3 regions of the Paraburkholderia sp. BL23I1N1 genome follow, and region 2 is predicted to be linked to each of the others. Evidence: predicted binding sites of a transcription regulator. Region 2 holds the regulator's gene; each other region holds the start of a gene.
What was found. Region 2 encodes LexA, which represses DNA repair genes until DNA is damaged. Its sites were predicted from a motif close to ACTGTATNNNNATACAGT; they were not measured.
Positions count from the first base shown of each region.

Region 1: the regulator LexA is predicted to act here: its motif matches at 1,667-1,684, upstream of recA (recombinase RecA).
Region 3: the regulator LexA is predicted to act here: its motif matches at 1,849-1,866, upstream of imuA (translesion DNA synthesis-associated protein ImuA).

Region 1 covers NZ_RAPV01000001.1:397,757-401,957, forward strand. The annotation lists gene B0G76_RS01970 (sensor histidine kinase) at 1-709, opposite strand, end outside; gene B0G76_RS01975 (response regulator transcription factor) at 719-1,531, opposite strand; gene recA (recombinase RecA) at 1,765-2,841, shown strand; gene recX (recombination regulator RecX) at 2,849-3,529, shown strand; gene B0G76_RS01990 (DUF2889 domain-containing protein) at 3,741-4,201, shown strand, end outside.
Region 2 covers NZ_RAPV01000001.1:1,960,745-1,964,945, forward strand. The annotation lists gene nodI (nodulation factor ABC transporter ATP-binding protein NodI) at 1-125, opposite strand, end outside; gene B0G76_RS09365 (universal stress protein) at 390-857, shown strand; gene B0G76_RS09370 (DUF2939 domain-containing protein) at 866-1,522, opposite strand; gene B0G76_RS09375 (hypothetical protein) at 1,729-2,073, opposite strand; gene lexA (transcriptional repressor LexA) at 2,132-2,782, opposite strand; gene B0G76_RS09385 (sulfate ABC transporter substrate-binding protein) at 3,096-4,154, shown strand.
Region 3 covers NZ_RAPV01000001.1:3,258,134-3,262,334, reverse strand. The annotation lists rRNA gene B0G76_RS15225 (23S ribosomal RNA) at 1-1,117, shown strand, start outside; rRNA gene rrf (5S ribosomal RNA) at 1,268-1,380, shown strand; gene imuA (translesion DNA synthesis-associated protein ImuA) at 1,937-2,776, shown strand; gene B0G76_RS15210 (DNA polymerase Y family protein) at 2,676-4,201, shown strand, end outside.

The DNA of each region.
Region 1 (4,201 bases), 1.6 Mb from region 2:
GCGCCTGCAGCGCATGCAGCGGCGCAAGTCCGCGCGACAGGCCGAACCACACCAGCAGGATCGCCAGCGGCAGGATCACGAACTGCGGCAGGATCACGCCTTTGATGATGTCGTTGGCAAGCTGGCTGCGTTTGTCGAGCGTCTCGGCGACCTGCACCAGCACCGGCTGCGCGCCGGGTGTCTGCGGAAACTCGACGGTCGTATAGGCGACGCGGATGTCGTTGCCGCGCAGCACGTCGTCACGGAATTCGACGAGACCCGGGGGAGGGCGGTCCTCCTCGTGCGGCAGCGGCATGTCGCGCTCGCCGCCCACCAGTTCGCCGCGCGTGCCGAGCACCTGATAGAACACGCTGTCGACATTGTCGGTGCGCAGAAAGTCGCGGGTGGAATCGGGCAGCGACAACTCCGCCACGCCGTTGATCGGATGGATCTGGCGGGCCAGCACGTAGGCGTCGGTTTCGAGCGCGCGGTCAAACGGGCCGTTGGCGATCGACTTGGCGACCAGGTAGGTGACGGCGAGGCTCATCGGCCAAAGCAGCAGCAGCGGCGCCAGCATCCAGTCGAGAATCTCGCCGAACAGCGAGCGCGGGCGCGCTTCGGCGGCGGCTTCGGTCTCGTCGGGCGGGGCGAACGGATTGGCGTAGCGCTCGTCGCGTGCCTCGTCGAGGTCCGCCGCGTGCGCCGTAGCGCGGTCTGCGCGTGCGGACATGGGCGTCTTCTATTTGTAGTGATGGCTCGCCGGCATCGCGGCCGACGGAGGCGAAGACGGCGATCCCGGCGATGCCGGCGCTTCGGGCTCACCGGACGCAGGCGGCGCGAGCGGGTTGTCGCTCGCGTTCACATTTGTGCTCGTGTTCGCGGGCAGGGCGGCTTTCTCGAGGCAGTACCCGAGGCCTCGCACGGTGATGATGCGCACGCCGCTCGGCTCGATCTTCTTGCGCAGCCGGTGCACGTACACTTCGATCGCGTTATTGCTGACTTCCTCGCCCCATTCGCACAGATGGTCGACGAGCTGTTCCTTCGATACCAGCCGCCCGATCCGTTGCAGCAGCACTTCGAGCAAACCGAGCTCGCGCGCCGACAGGTCGATCACCTGCTCGTTGACATAGGCGATCCGGCCAACCTGATCGAACGACAGCGAGCCGTGCCGCACCACCGTCGGGCCGCCGCCCGCGCCGCGCCGGGTCAGCGCGCGCACGCGCGCCTCGAGCTCGTTCAGGGCAAAGGGTTTGGCCATGTAATCGTCGGCGCCGAGATCGAGGCCTTTGACGCGTTCGTCGACGCTGTCCGCAGCGGTGAGGATCAGTACCGGCAGGTTCGAATTGCGGGCGCGCAGGCGGCGCAGCACCTCGAGCCCCGACATGCGCGGCAGGCCCAGATCGAGGATCAGCAGGTCGAAAGTTTGCACCGACAGGGCGGTGTCGGCCTCGACGCCGTTCTTCACATGATCGACGGCATAGGCCGATTGGCGGAGTGATCGAACCAGACCGTCCGCGAGTATGCTGTCGTCTTCGGCAATCAGAATTCGCATGGTGCGCCAACCTGGCCTGGCCGGCGCCGTGGGGTGTCCCCCCGGCGCACAGCGGTCTCCGAAAATTATTGTGGGTAGTTGGGCAGCGCGACGGTAAAAATGCGCGTTCGCATGAGAATCGTGCTTGCCAAAACTACTGTTTTTTTATACAGTGTCTGAGTTTCGTGTGCTGCCATCTAAAAGTGGGCCGCACATCTGCCTCAGACGCCGTTCATCATAGCAAAGGACGATTCATGGAAGAAAGCAAGAAAGGCTCGGCTGGACTGACTGCTGAAAAGAGCAAGGCACTCGCTGCCGCGCTCGCGCAGATCGAAAAGCAGTTCGGCAAAGGGTCGGTCATGCGGCTCGGCGCGGGTGAGGCGGTCGAAGATATCCAGGTGGTCTCAACGGGATCACTCGGCCTCGACATCGCACTGGGCGTCGGTGGTTTGCCGCGTGGCCGGGTGGTCGAAATTTATGGTCCGGAATCGTCCGGTAAAACCACGCTGACGCTGCAAGTCGTGGCTGAAATGCAGAAGCTCGGTGGTACGGCGGCGTTTATCGACGCGGAGCACGCGCTGGATATCCAGTACGCGGGCAAGCTCGGCGTGAACGTTAATGAACTGCTGGTCTCGCAGCCGGACACCGGCGAACAGGCGCTCGAAATCGCCGACGCACTGGTGCGCTCGGGCTCGATCGACATGATCGTGATCGACTCGGTCGCGGCACTCGTACCGAAGGCTGAAATCGAAGGTGAAATGGGCGACTCGCTGCCGGGTCTGCAAGCGCGTCTGATGTCGCAAGCGCTGCGCAAGCTCACCGGCACGATCAAGCGTACCAACTGCCTCGTGATCTTCATCAACCAGATCCGTATGAAGATCGGTGTGATGTTCGGCAATCCGGAAACTACCACGGGCGGTAACGCGCTGAAGTTCTACGCGTCGGTGCGTCTGGACATTCGCCGGATCGGTTCGATCAAGAAGAACGACGAAGTGATCGGTAACGAAACGCGCGTGAAGGTGGTGAAGAACAAGGTTGCGCCACCGTTCCGTGAAGCGATTTTCGACATTCTGTATGGCGAGGGCATTTCCCGTCAGGGCGAAGTCATCGACCTCGGTGTGCAAGCCAAGATCGTCGACAAGGCCGGTGCCTGGTACAGCTACAACGGCGAACGTATTGGTCAGGGTAAGGACAACGCGCGTGAATTCCTGCGCGAAAATCCGGATGTCGCCCGTGAGATCGAAAACCGTATTCGCGAATCGCTGGGCGTGAATGCCATGGCGGAAGTGGCGACCGGTGCGGCCGCTGAAGTCGCGGGCGAAGAAGAGTAACCAGCACGTGATACGCAAGGGCCGGCCGCTGTCCAAGAATGGACGCAACAACGCGGACGGCCCGCGCGAGGATGACAACGATCCGTTCGAGTCGTTCGACGCGCATGATCGCGCTTCGGGTCGTCAATCTCAGTCTGAATCTTCCGCGCAAGCTGAAGCAGACCCGTCCGAAACCACCTACACCCGCTCGCGCCGCACACCCGGCGAGGCGAAGTCAGGGCAGGACGAAGCCAAAAAATCCCAACGCCCGGCCCGTTCGCTAAAAGGACGTGCGCTCGGCTATTTGTCCCGGCGTGAATACAGCCGCTCTGAACTGGCGCGCAAATTGAAGCCGTTCGTCGAAGAAACCGATTCGCTCGATACCTTGCTCGACGCGCTGGAGGCCGAAAACTGGCTGTCCGATTCGCGCTTTGCTGAAAGCCTGATCCATCGGCGCGCGTCACGCCTGGGCGCAAGCCGGATCGTCGGCGAATTGAAGCAGCACGCAGTGGACCAAACGCTGGTCGAAGAGGCCAGTGCGCAACTGCGCGAAACCGAACTCGCGCGCGCTCGAGCCGTCTGGGGGAAGAAATTCGATCGGCTGCCCGAAACGGCCGCCGAGCGCGCCAAACAGGCGCGCTTTCTGGCGTCGCGCGGTTTCTCGGGTGCCACGATCGGCAAAATCCTCAAAGGATTCGACGAGGATTGAAGTGGCGCATAGCCGCAAACCGCGGGCAAACCGCGGGCAAATCGCGGGCAAACGGCGGCAATCCCGCAGCAAACCCTCGCCGCGTACGTCACTTCGTGATAAGGGTTCCCGCGCTGAACCGCCTGCTGGGTGGGCCTGCGGATTCCAACCTGTCTCAAATACCCAGTATGCTAAAATTCACGGGTTTTCCAATCCGGCCTTTCCTTCCCGCATGCCGCTCTCCCCGCCAGTGTCCCGTCAGTTGCGCCACCGTCGCGCAATCAGAGCGGAAGCCTATGAGCGAGCCGATGGCCTGTGGGATGTGGAAGCGTGCTTGACCGACGAAAAACCGCGCGATGTGGTGCTTGCGTCGGGCGTCCGGCCCAATGGTCAGCCGATCCATGAACTCTGGCTTCGCATCACCATCGATCGCAAGCTCAACGTCGTCGACGCCGAAGCGTCGTCCGACTGGGTGCCCTATCCAGGCTTGTGCCAAGCCAGCAATCCCGCCTACCGTGCCCTCATCGGACTCAATCTGTTCCAGAACTTCCGTCGCGATGCTGCCCGTTTGCTGGCCGGCACGGCTGGCTGTACGCATCTCACCGAGTTGTGCGCGCTCCTGCCTACCGCCGCAATCCAGGCGTTCGCCGGCGACGTATGGAACACAGGTGACAGCGCGCCAGGCGCGACAGC
Region 2 (4,201 bases):
GCGCCGTTCGGGCCGAGCAGGCCGAAACATTCGCCGGCGTTGACGTGAAACGACAGTCCGTCGACGACCATCTTTTCGCCGTAGCTTTTCTTAACCTGGTGGAATTCAATGGCGGCTTCAGACATGGATCGATCGAGGCTCCGCGAAATGACGCAAATGACCGGTAAGGCCGCTCATTCTATGGCATCGGCAGAGATGTGTTGATCGACTCTGGATGCGCCGGGCGGTGTTTCTTGCGCTGCCGCAAAGGCTCACGGGTGACCTTAACCCGGCCCGAATCCAGCGCGCACCTGTTTAGGGCGCACTTAGCGTTTTCCATCCCTTGCAACCTGAATTGCGGCGCACCATGATTCATTCAGACCGCGTTTCTCGCGGATGGGAGAAAAATCATGGCGAGCTACCAAAAAATTCTGTTGTGCTACGACGGCTCGCGCGAAGGCCGCAAAGCGTTACGTTGCGGCGCCGACCTGGCGTTGGATCTGAAGGCGGAAACGCACTTGTTGTCGGTGGTTGACATGCGCTCGAGCATTGCGCAAAGCGCGGGCCTGCTGACCGATGTAGCCTGTGGCAGTTTCGAAAAAACAGCCCGCGACATCCTGCAGGAAGGAGTGGACTGGCTCACCGAACGCGGCGTGTCTGCGCAAGGGCATTTTGCATTTGGCCATCCGGTTGACGAGATCGCCAACCTTGCCAACGAGTTGCATGTCGACCTCGTGGTGGTCGGCCATCGTTGCCGCACCGGCCTGTCGCGATGGTGGATGGGTGCGGGCAATACGCCGCTGCTCGATCGGGTCTCGTGCAGCATTCTGGTAGCGTGCTCGTCCGCGCAGGAGCAGCAACAAGCAGCGGCGGCTTGACGAGGCGGTCACTCGTTCAGATTGACCGCGGCGAGCTTCCATGTGAACAAACCTTCGCGCAGCAAGATCGCCGAGTAACGTGTGTCGCCCGCACCATGCTGGTAGGTAACGACGAACTCGTTGAGGCCGCGATAGCCCGCCGTGGTTTGCGGCGGTTGCGGTGGCGTCGTGTTGTTCTCGTTGCTAGTTGTGCCGCCGGTCGTGCCGTTGGCCGTATTGCCGGCAGCAGCGGGCGCCGGTTCCGGTGCGGGCGAACCCGCAGCAGGCGGAACTGGCGGCCGTTCGCCCGGGTTGCCGCGTGGCGGCATGCCGTTCAGCAATGCCGCCACGCCGTCGGGCGTCGCATAAGCGTCCACGAGCGGACCGATTAAAGCCACGCCGATCATTGCGCCAATCGCCGCGAACGGATTGCCGTTGCCATGCGCGTCAATCCGACGGGTCAGCAAGCCGGTGACCTGCTGCTTCAGGCTCTCGCGCAACGCGGGAAAGTCGACGTATTGATTGACGGTTTGCGCATCGCGCGCATCCGCCGCGCGTTTGAGGTTATTCAGCGCCATGTAGGGCGACGCGTAGCCGAACCCCAACGCGGCAATCACCGCAATCACAATCAAACTGATGATCAGCGGCCGAATGGCGCCGCGCTTCGTGCGAGTTGAAAATGCCATCGAATGAGACTCTCCATCAGGTGTCATCTAACGTGGACCGCGGCCACGCGAAAAAGGATCCCAGGTGATGCAATATTCGAGTAGGCGCGGAAGGCCGAAAGACTTTTTGCCGGGCGTCGCACGCCGGGCGTCGCATGCCGAGTGTCGCACGTCGCATTCGGCACGCCGCTCATCTCCAGTGGAATAGAGTGCGCGCGCAGTGCAGCTTATGACTCGAACACCGCGCCATGCAGGTTAGCTTCGTCGGCGATGCAACGATCGATCATGCGGCACACGGCGTCTACCGTGCCGACCATGATCAGCCGCGACGGCCCGTGATAGACGCGCACCGGCGCACGACGCGCAGGTTCAGCTGTATTCAGCCCGGAATTCAGCGACACGCGAGCAAAGGCCGGCAACGAGGACGGCAAACCCGATACGCCCGCAGGCGCGTCGAATAGCGATGGAGTACTGGCCGGGGACGCCTCGATCAATGAGCAGGGCACCAGCTTGCGCAGATGGCGCAAACGACCAAACTGGCGAAAAGGCAGCAGGCGGGCAAGGCGTTCCATGAGTCTCTCCAGGCGATTCAACGTTGGGGCAGCTTCGGATTGGCGGACGAGCGGGGGGTTAGAACTCGCCCGGGCGGATCAGCCCGACGGCGATACCCTCGAGCGCGAACTCCGCACTGCCGGTTTCAACGAAGATGTTGTCGTAATCGGGGTTCTCGGCGATCAGCTCGATGCCGTTCGGCCGGCGCTTCAGGCGCTTGACCGTTACATCGTCGCCAAGGCGCGCGATGATGATCTGGCCGTCTTTGGCTTCGCTTTTCTTCTGCACCGCGAGCAGGTCGCCGTCGAAGATGCCCGCGTCGCGCATGGACAGACCGCGCACCTTCAGCAGGTAGTCCGGCTTGCTCGAGAACAGCGCCGGGTCGCATGCGTAGTGCTGCGAGATATGTTCCTGCGCCAGGATCGGGCTACCCGCTGCAACGCGGCCGATCAGCGGCAGCGACAACTGCATGATGCTGGCGTGCGGCAGCGTGAACTGGTACGGCGAATCTTCCGGGCCCGACAACAGGCGAATGCCGCGCGATGCGCCGGCCGCGAGTTCGATCACGCCCTTGCGAGCCAGCGCCCGCAAATGTTCTTCTGCCGAGTTGGCCGAGCTGAAACCCAGTTCGGCGGCGATCTCCGCGCGGGTGGGCGGAAAACCGGTGCGTTCGATGGCCCGGCGGATCAGATCGAAAACCTGCTGCTGTCGTGCGGTGAGTTTTGTCATAGCGTCACTGTATGTATGAACAGGTGCCTGTATTTTTATACAGTATTCCGCGCAATTCAAGCTTTACTTTAAGTTCGTGCCCTGGGGGGGCGCTCCAACGCCGAAAATGGACGTCCCAACACCCGTTTTCGTGTCGCGACGCCTTATCCGGCCGCCATTACCACTTTTGCGTATTAAAAAATGAAGAAACATTATTTTTAATGATGAAAGCTCTTCGATAGACTGCCCTTCGAGTTGGCGCTCATGTGCACGTGACCGCGACGCAAAACAACACCACGCTGTTTCAGCGGACCACATCGCGGAGCAAGTTGGCATGAACCATCAAGGTACGGGGCTGGCTGGCAGGACCAGAAAACTCATTGCGGCGCTTGCATTCGGCACGTTCGGCGCCCTCGGCACGTTTGCCGCAGTCGGCGTCACGACAGAGGCACACGCTGCCGATACGACGCTGCTGAACGTGTCGTACGACCCGACACGTGAGCTGTACCAGGACGTCAACCAGGCATTCGGCAAGGAATGGAAGGCGAAAACGGGCGAGACGATCACCTTCAAGCAGTCGCACGGCGGCTCGGGTGCGCAAGCGCGTTCGGTGCTGGACGGGTTGCAGGCGGACGTCGTGACACTGGCGCTTGCCTACGACATCGACGCGCTGGCCAACAAGGGTCTGCTCGACAAGGGCTGGCAGAAGCGTTTGCCGGACAACGCTTCGCCGTACACGTCGACGATCGTGTTTCTGGTGCGCAGGGGGAACCCGAAGCACATCAAGGATTGGGACGATCTGATCAAACCGGGTGTGTCGATCGTCACGCCGAATCCGAAGACCTCGGGGGGGGCGCGCTGGAACTACCTGGCCGCATGGGCCTATGCCGAACATCAGCCAGGCGGCAACGATCAGAAGGCCAAAGAATTCGTCGGCAAGCTCTATAAGAATGCCGGCGTGCTGGATTCGGGCGCGCGAGGTGCAACCACCAGCTTCGTGCAACGCGGGATCGGCGACGTGCTGATCGCGTGGGAGAACGAAGCATTTCTGTCGCTGAAGGAATTCGGTCCGGACAAGTTTGAAATCGTCGTGCCGTCGGTGAGCATTCTGGCCGAGCCGCCGGTCGCGGTGGTGGACAAGGTGGTCGACAGGCACGGCACGCGCAAACTGGCCGAGGCGTATCTGAACTTCCTCTACAGCGAGCAGGGTCAGGAAATCGCCGCGAAAAACTTCTACCGTCCGCGTTCAAGCAAGGTGGCGGCCGAGCTGACTTCGAAGTTTCCGAAGCTGAAGCTCTACACGGTGGACGATTCGTTCGGCGGCTGGGCGAACGCGCAGAAGACGCACTTTGCCGACGGCGGCGTGTTCGATTCGATTTACTCGCCGCAGTAACGGGCATTCGGTCGGACGAGATGCGCGGTTAGACACGTTAGTCAAAC
Region 3 (4,201 bases), 1.3 Mb from region 2:
TAATAAAAACACAGCACTCTGCAAACACGAAAGTGGACGTATAGGGTGTGACGCCTGCCCGGTGCCGGAAGATTAAATGATGGGGTGCAAGCTCTTGATTGAAGTCCCGGTAAACGGCGGCCGTAACTATAACGGTCCTAAGGTAGCGAAATTCCTTGTCGGGTAAGTTCCGACCTGCACGAATGGCGTAACGATGGCCACACTGTCTCCTCCCGAGACTCAGCGAAGTTGAAGTGTTTGTGATGATGCAATCTCCCCGCGGCTAGACGGAAAGACCCCATGAACCTTTACTGTAGCTTTGCATTGGACTTTGAACCGATCTGTGTAGGATAGGTGGGAGGCTATGAAGCGTGAACGCCAGTTTGCGTGGAGCCGTCCTTGAAATACCACCCTGGTTTGTTTGAGGTTCTAACCTTGGCCCGTGATCCGGGTCGGGGACAGTGCATGGTAGGCAGTTTGACTGGGGCGGTCTCCTCCCAAAGTGTAACGGAGGAGTACGAAGGTACGCTAGGTACGGTCGGAAATCGTGCTGATAGTGCAATGGCATAAGCGTGCTTAACTGCGAGACCGACAAGTCGAGCAGGTGCGAAAGCAGGTCATAGTGATCCGGTGGTTCTGTATGGAAGGGCCATCGCTCAACGGATAAAAGGTACTCTGGGGATAACAGGCTGATACCGCCCAAGAGTTCATATCGACGGCGGTGTTTGGCACCTCGATGTCGGCTCATCTCATCCTGGGGCTGTAGCCGGTCCCAAGGGTATGGCTGTTCGCCATTTAAAGAGGTACGTGAGCTGGGTTTAAAACGTCGTGAGACAGTTTGGTCCCTATCTGCCGTGGGCGCTGGATATTTGAAGGGGGCTGCTCCTAGTACGAGAGGACCGGAGTGGACGAACCTCTGGTGTACCGGTTGTCACGCCAGTGGCATCGCCGGGTAGCTATGTTCGGAAGAGATAACCGCTGAAAGCATCTAAGCGGGAAACTCGCCTTAAGATGAGATATCCCCGGGGCTTCGAGCCCCTTGAAGGGTCGTTCAAGACCAGGACGTTGATAGGTCAGGTGTGGAAGCGCAGTAATGCGTTAAGCTAACTGATACTAATTGCCCGTAAGGCTTGATCCTATAACCGGTGTGTTTTACACACGCACGGTTGAGATCAGTGTTGTGCCGGAAACAACACAGCCCAGACTTCATCTGATGAAACCATCATCAGAAACTACTTCTTCCCGATTGGTTGTGCCGCCCGCCAGGGCGACACGGCAACAAGTCATGCCTGATGACCATAGCGAGTCGGTCCCACCCCTTCCCATCCCGAACAGGACCGTGAAACGACTCCACGCCGATGATAGTGCGGATTCCCGTGTGAAAGTAGGTAATCGTCAGGCTCCCCCGCAGCAAACAGAAACCCCACCCGCAAAGGTGGGGTTTCTGCGTTTACAGCCCGCAAAAAACAGCGGCAAGAAAGAAGCGGCGTCAGTACGCTTGCGGCATCATGACCCCGGCAAAGGCGCGTCCGTTTCCGCTGATCCGCCGCCTTTGCGTCACCCGTCAGCAGGACGGCCGGAAAAAACACCGTCAATACGGCCGGGAAGCGGCCGGCGAGGGTTGTGTCCCGGCGTCGTACGCTATCTGATCCGGCCAGGCCCATATCCGCAGCATACACGCCGCGCGGCTCTCCGCTTTCATCCCTTCCAGAGCACGCTAACTCTAGTTTTGTTCGCTTGATAGCAACGCCAAAGGACAACTGCTCCTGCAGGCGAAAAATCTGCAACAAAACAACTTCACCACCCCTCTTCATTTTCTTCCTTCGCGCGTTTCGTCGCCTCACCTCGTCTTAACATCCGCCTCAGAATACTGTATAAATATACAGTGAAAGCTCGTCGCCCCATGCTTGCCCGATGCCGGGCAGGGCGGAGTATTCCCTATTGAACGAGCGTGTCTATGGCAGCAGCGATTCATCTGGCGACAACAGCGCTGTCGTCGCAATTGCGGCGTCAGGTGTGGCAGGGCAATGAGCTTGCCGAGGCGGATTCGCGGGTGATTTCCAGCGGCTATGCTGCGCTGGATCGACTGCTGCCCGGACAAGGCTGGTCGGCCGGCGGCCTGACGGAGTTATTGATTGAACACGAAGGAGTCGGCGAACTGCGTCTGCTGGCCCGCGTGCTTCGGCATCTTACGGCACAAGCCGAACGGTACGTCATGCTCGTGGCGCCTCCTTACCAGCCCTGTGCTTCGGCACTGAGGGCTTGGGGTATCGATGTCGAACGCGTCTTATGGGTGCGCTCGAGTGAAGACCAGGGTCTGTGGGCCGCTGCTCAGGCATTGAAGCAGGATGGTGTGGGGGCCGTGCTGGTATGGCTGCCGAATGCCCGCGCCGATAAGGTTCGGCGTCTGCAGGTGGCGGCTCAGGAGTCGGCCTCGCTAGCATTTTTGATCCGGCCCGTCGAAGCCGCCACGCAATCTTCGCCGGCGCCGTTGCGAATGATCTGTGAACCGCTCTTGCCGGCTAATGCGCAGACGATCAACCGTCGTCAATGGTTGCAGGAGATCGGTATCTCGATCGATATCTTCAAGCGCCGCGGTCCGCCGCTAGCGGAGCCTCTGCGTCTCGTTTTGCCGTTACAAAGCGTCGTGCTGCCGGAAAGCGGAGTCGGCAGCAATCAAGGACGAGAGATCAAACATGTTGTGGATAGCAGTCACATTGCCACTCTTGTCGCTGGAAGCCGTGAAGCCTATCGAGCCGCTCCCGGATGGTTCACCCGCGAAGCCGTATCGGTGTGAGCCCGGCAACGAGGCAAACCAACCTCCCGGTGCGGAAGACGTCACCGAGGTGCGCTGCTATGCGTTGGCCGATCACGCGCACATCCTGATGCCGGATTTCGACGCATTGCGTGCCGGGGTGCATGCGGGTCATTCGCGCTCGTACGCATTGGCTTTGGCTCCTGGTCTCAAGATGCTTATCGCGGACACAGCCCGCGAAACCCAGGCGTTCGAGGCGATGGCGCTCGCTTTGCTGACGTACACCCCGAAGGTATCGCTTGCGCATGCGCATACCTTATTGCTGGAAGTCGGCGCTGGTTTGCGATTGTTTGGCGGCTTGCGCGCGTTGTTGTCACGGGTATCCGCGACGGTAGCTGAATTCGGCTATACGGCGCGCATCGCGTGCGCACCGACAGCATGGGGCGCGTGGCTGTTGGCGCAGGCGCATGCTGCTCGGCAGGGGCATCGTTGGCATGTGATAAAGGAAACCTCGCTGGCGCGGGTCCTCGATCGCATATCTGTCTCGTTGCTGCCGGTTGCGCAGGCGCATCGTGATGTGTTTACCCATGTCGGTTGCTCGACGCTGGCCGATTTGCGTCAGTTGCCAAGGTCAGGTGTCGTGCGGCGTTTCGGCAGTGGCATTCTGGATCTGCTGGCGCAAGCCTATGGCACGCGTCCGGATCCGCGCGAATCGTTTCGGGCGCCGGCATCGTTTCATGCGCAGTTGGAGTTGCCGTCGCGGGTCGATAATGCCGATGCATTGCTGTTCGCCGCGCGTCGGCTGATTGTGCAACTGGCCGGATGGTTGAGCGCACATCATGCGGCGCTCAGCGGTTATACGTTGTTGCTTGAACATGAATTGGCTTCCCGTCATGCGCCTAAGACGTCGAGTCTGAAGGTCGCGTGGGCCATACCGTCGCGCGATGCCGAGCATCTGATCTGGCTGTTGCGTGAGAAGTTGAATCAGACAGTTCTGGTGGCGCCCGTGATCGAGTTGAAGCTGGTCGCGGATCAGATCGACGAGCATGCAGGGCGGTCGGACACCTTGTTTCCAATGCCCGAATCAGACGGCGATTCGATCGCGCGTCTACTCGAACGCTTGAGCGCGCGTTTGGGACCGGAGAACGTGCTGCAGATGTCGGTGCAGGACGATCATCGGCCTGAGCGGGCAATGCGCGCCGAGGCCTACCAGGCGCAAGCGTTTTCACGCAAGAAGCGTTCGTCTGCGAAAGTCAGGAAAAAAATCAAAGCGGATAAAACCTGGCTGACCGATGAGTTGCAGCACGCTGCATTGGAGAGTGTGCGCGTAGACGGCGATGCTACGGAACAGGCAGAGGCAGAACGCACAGCACATCCATTGCACATATCGCAACAGTCTGACAAAACGAGTGACGCTAAAAGCCGCTGTATATCCGTAACGCCATCGGTTGATGCTCAAGCCTCATT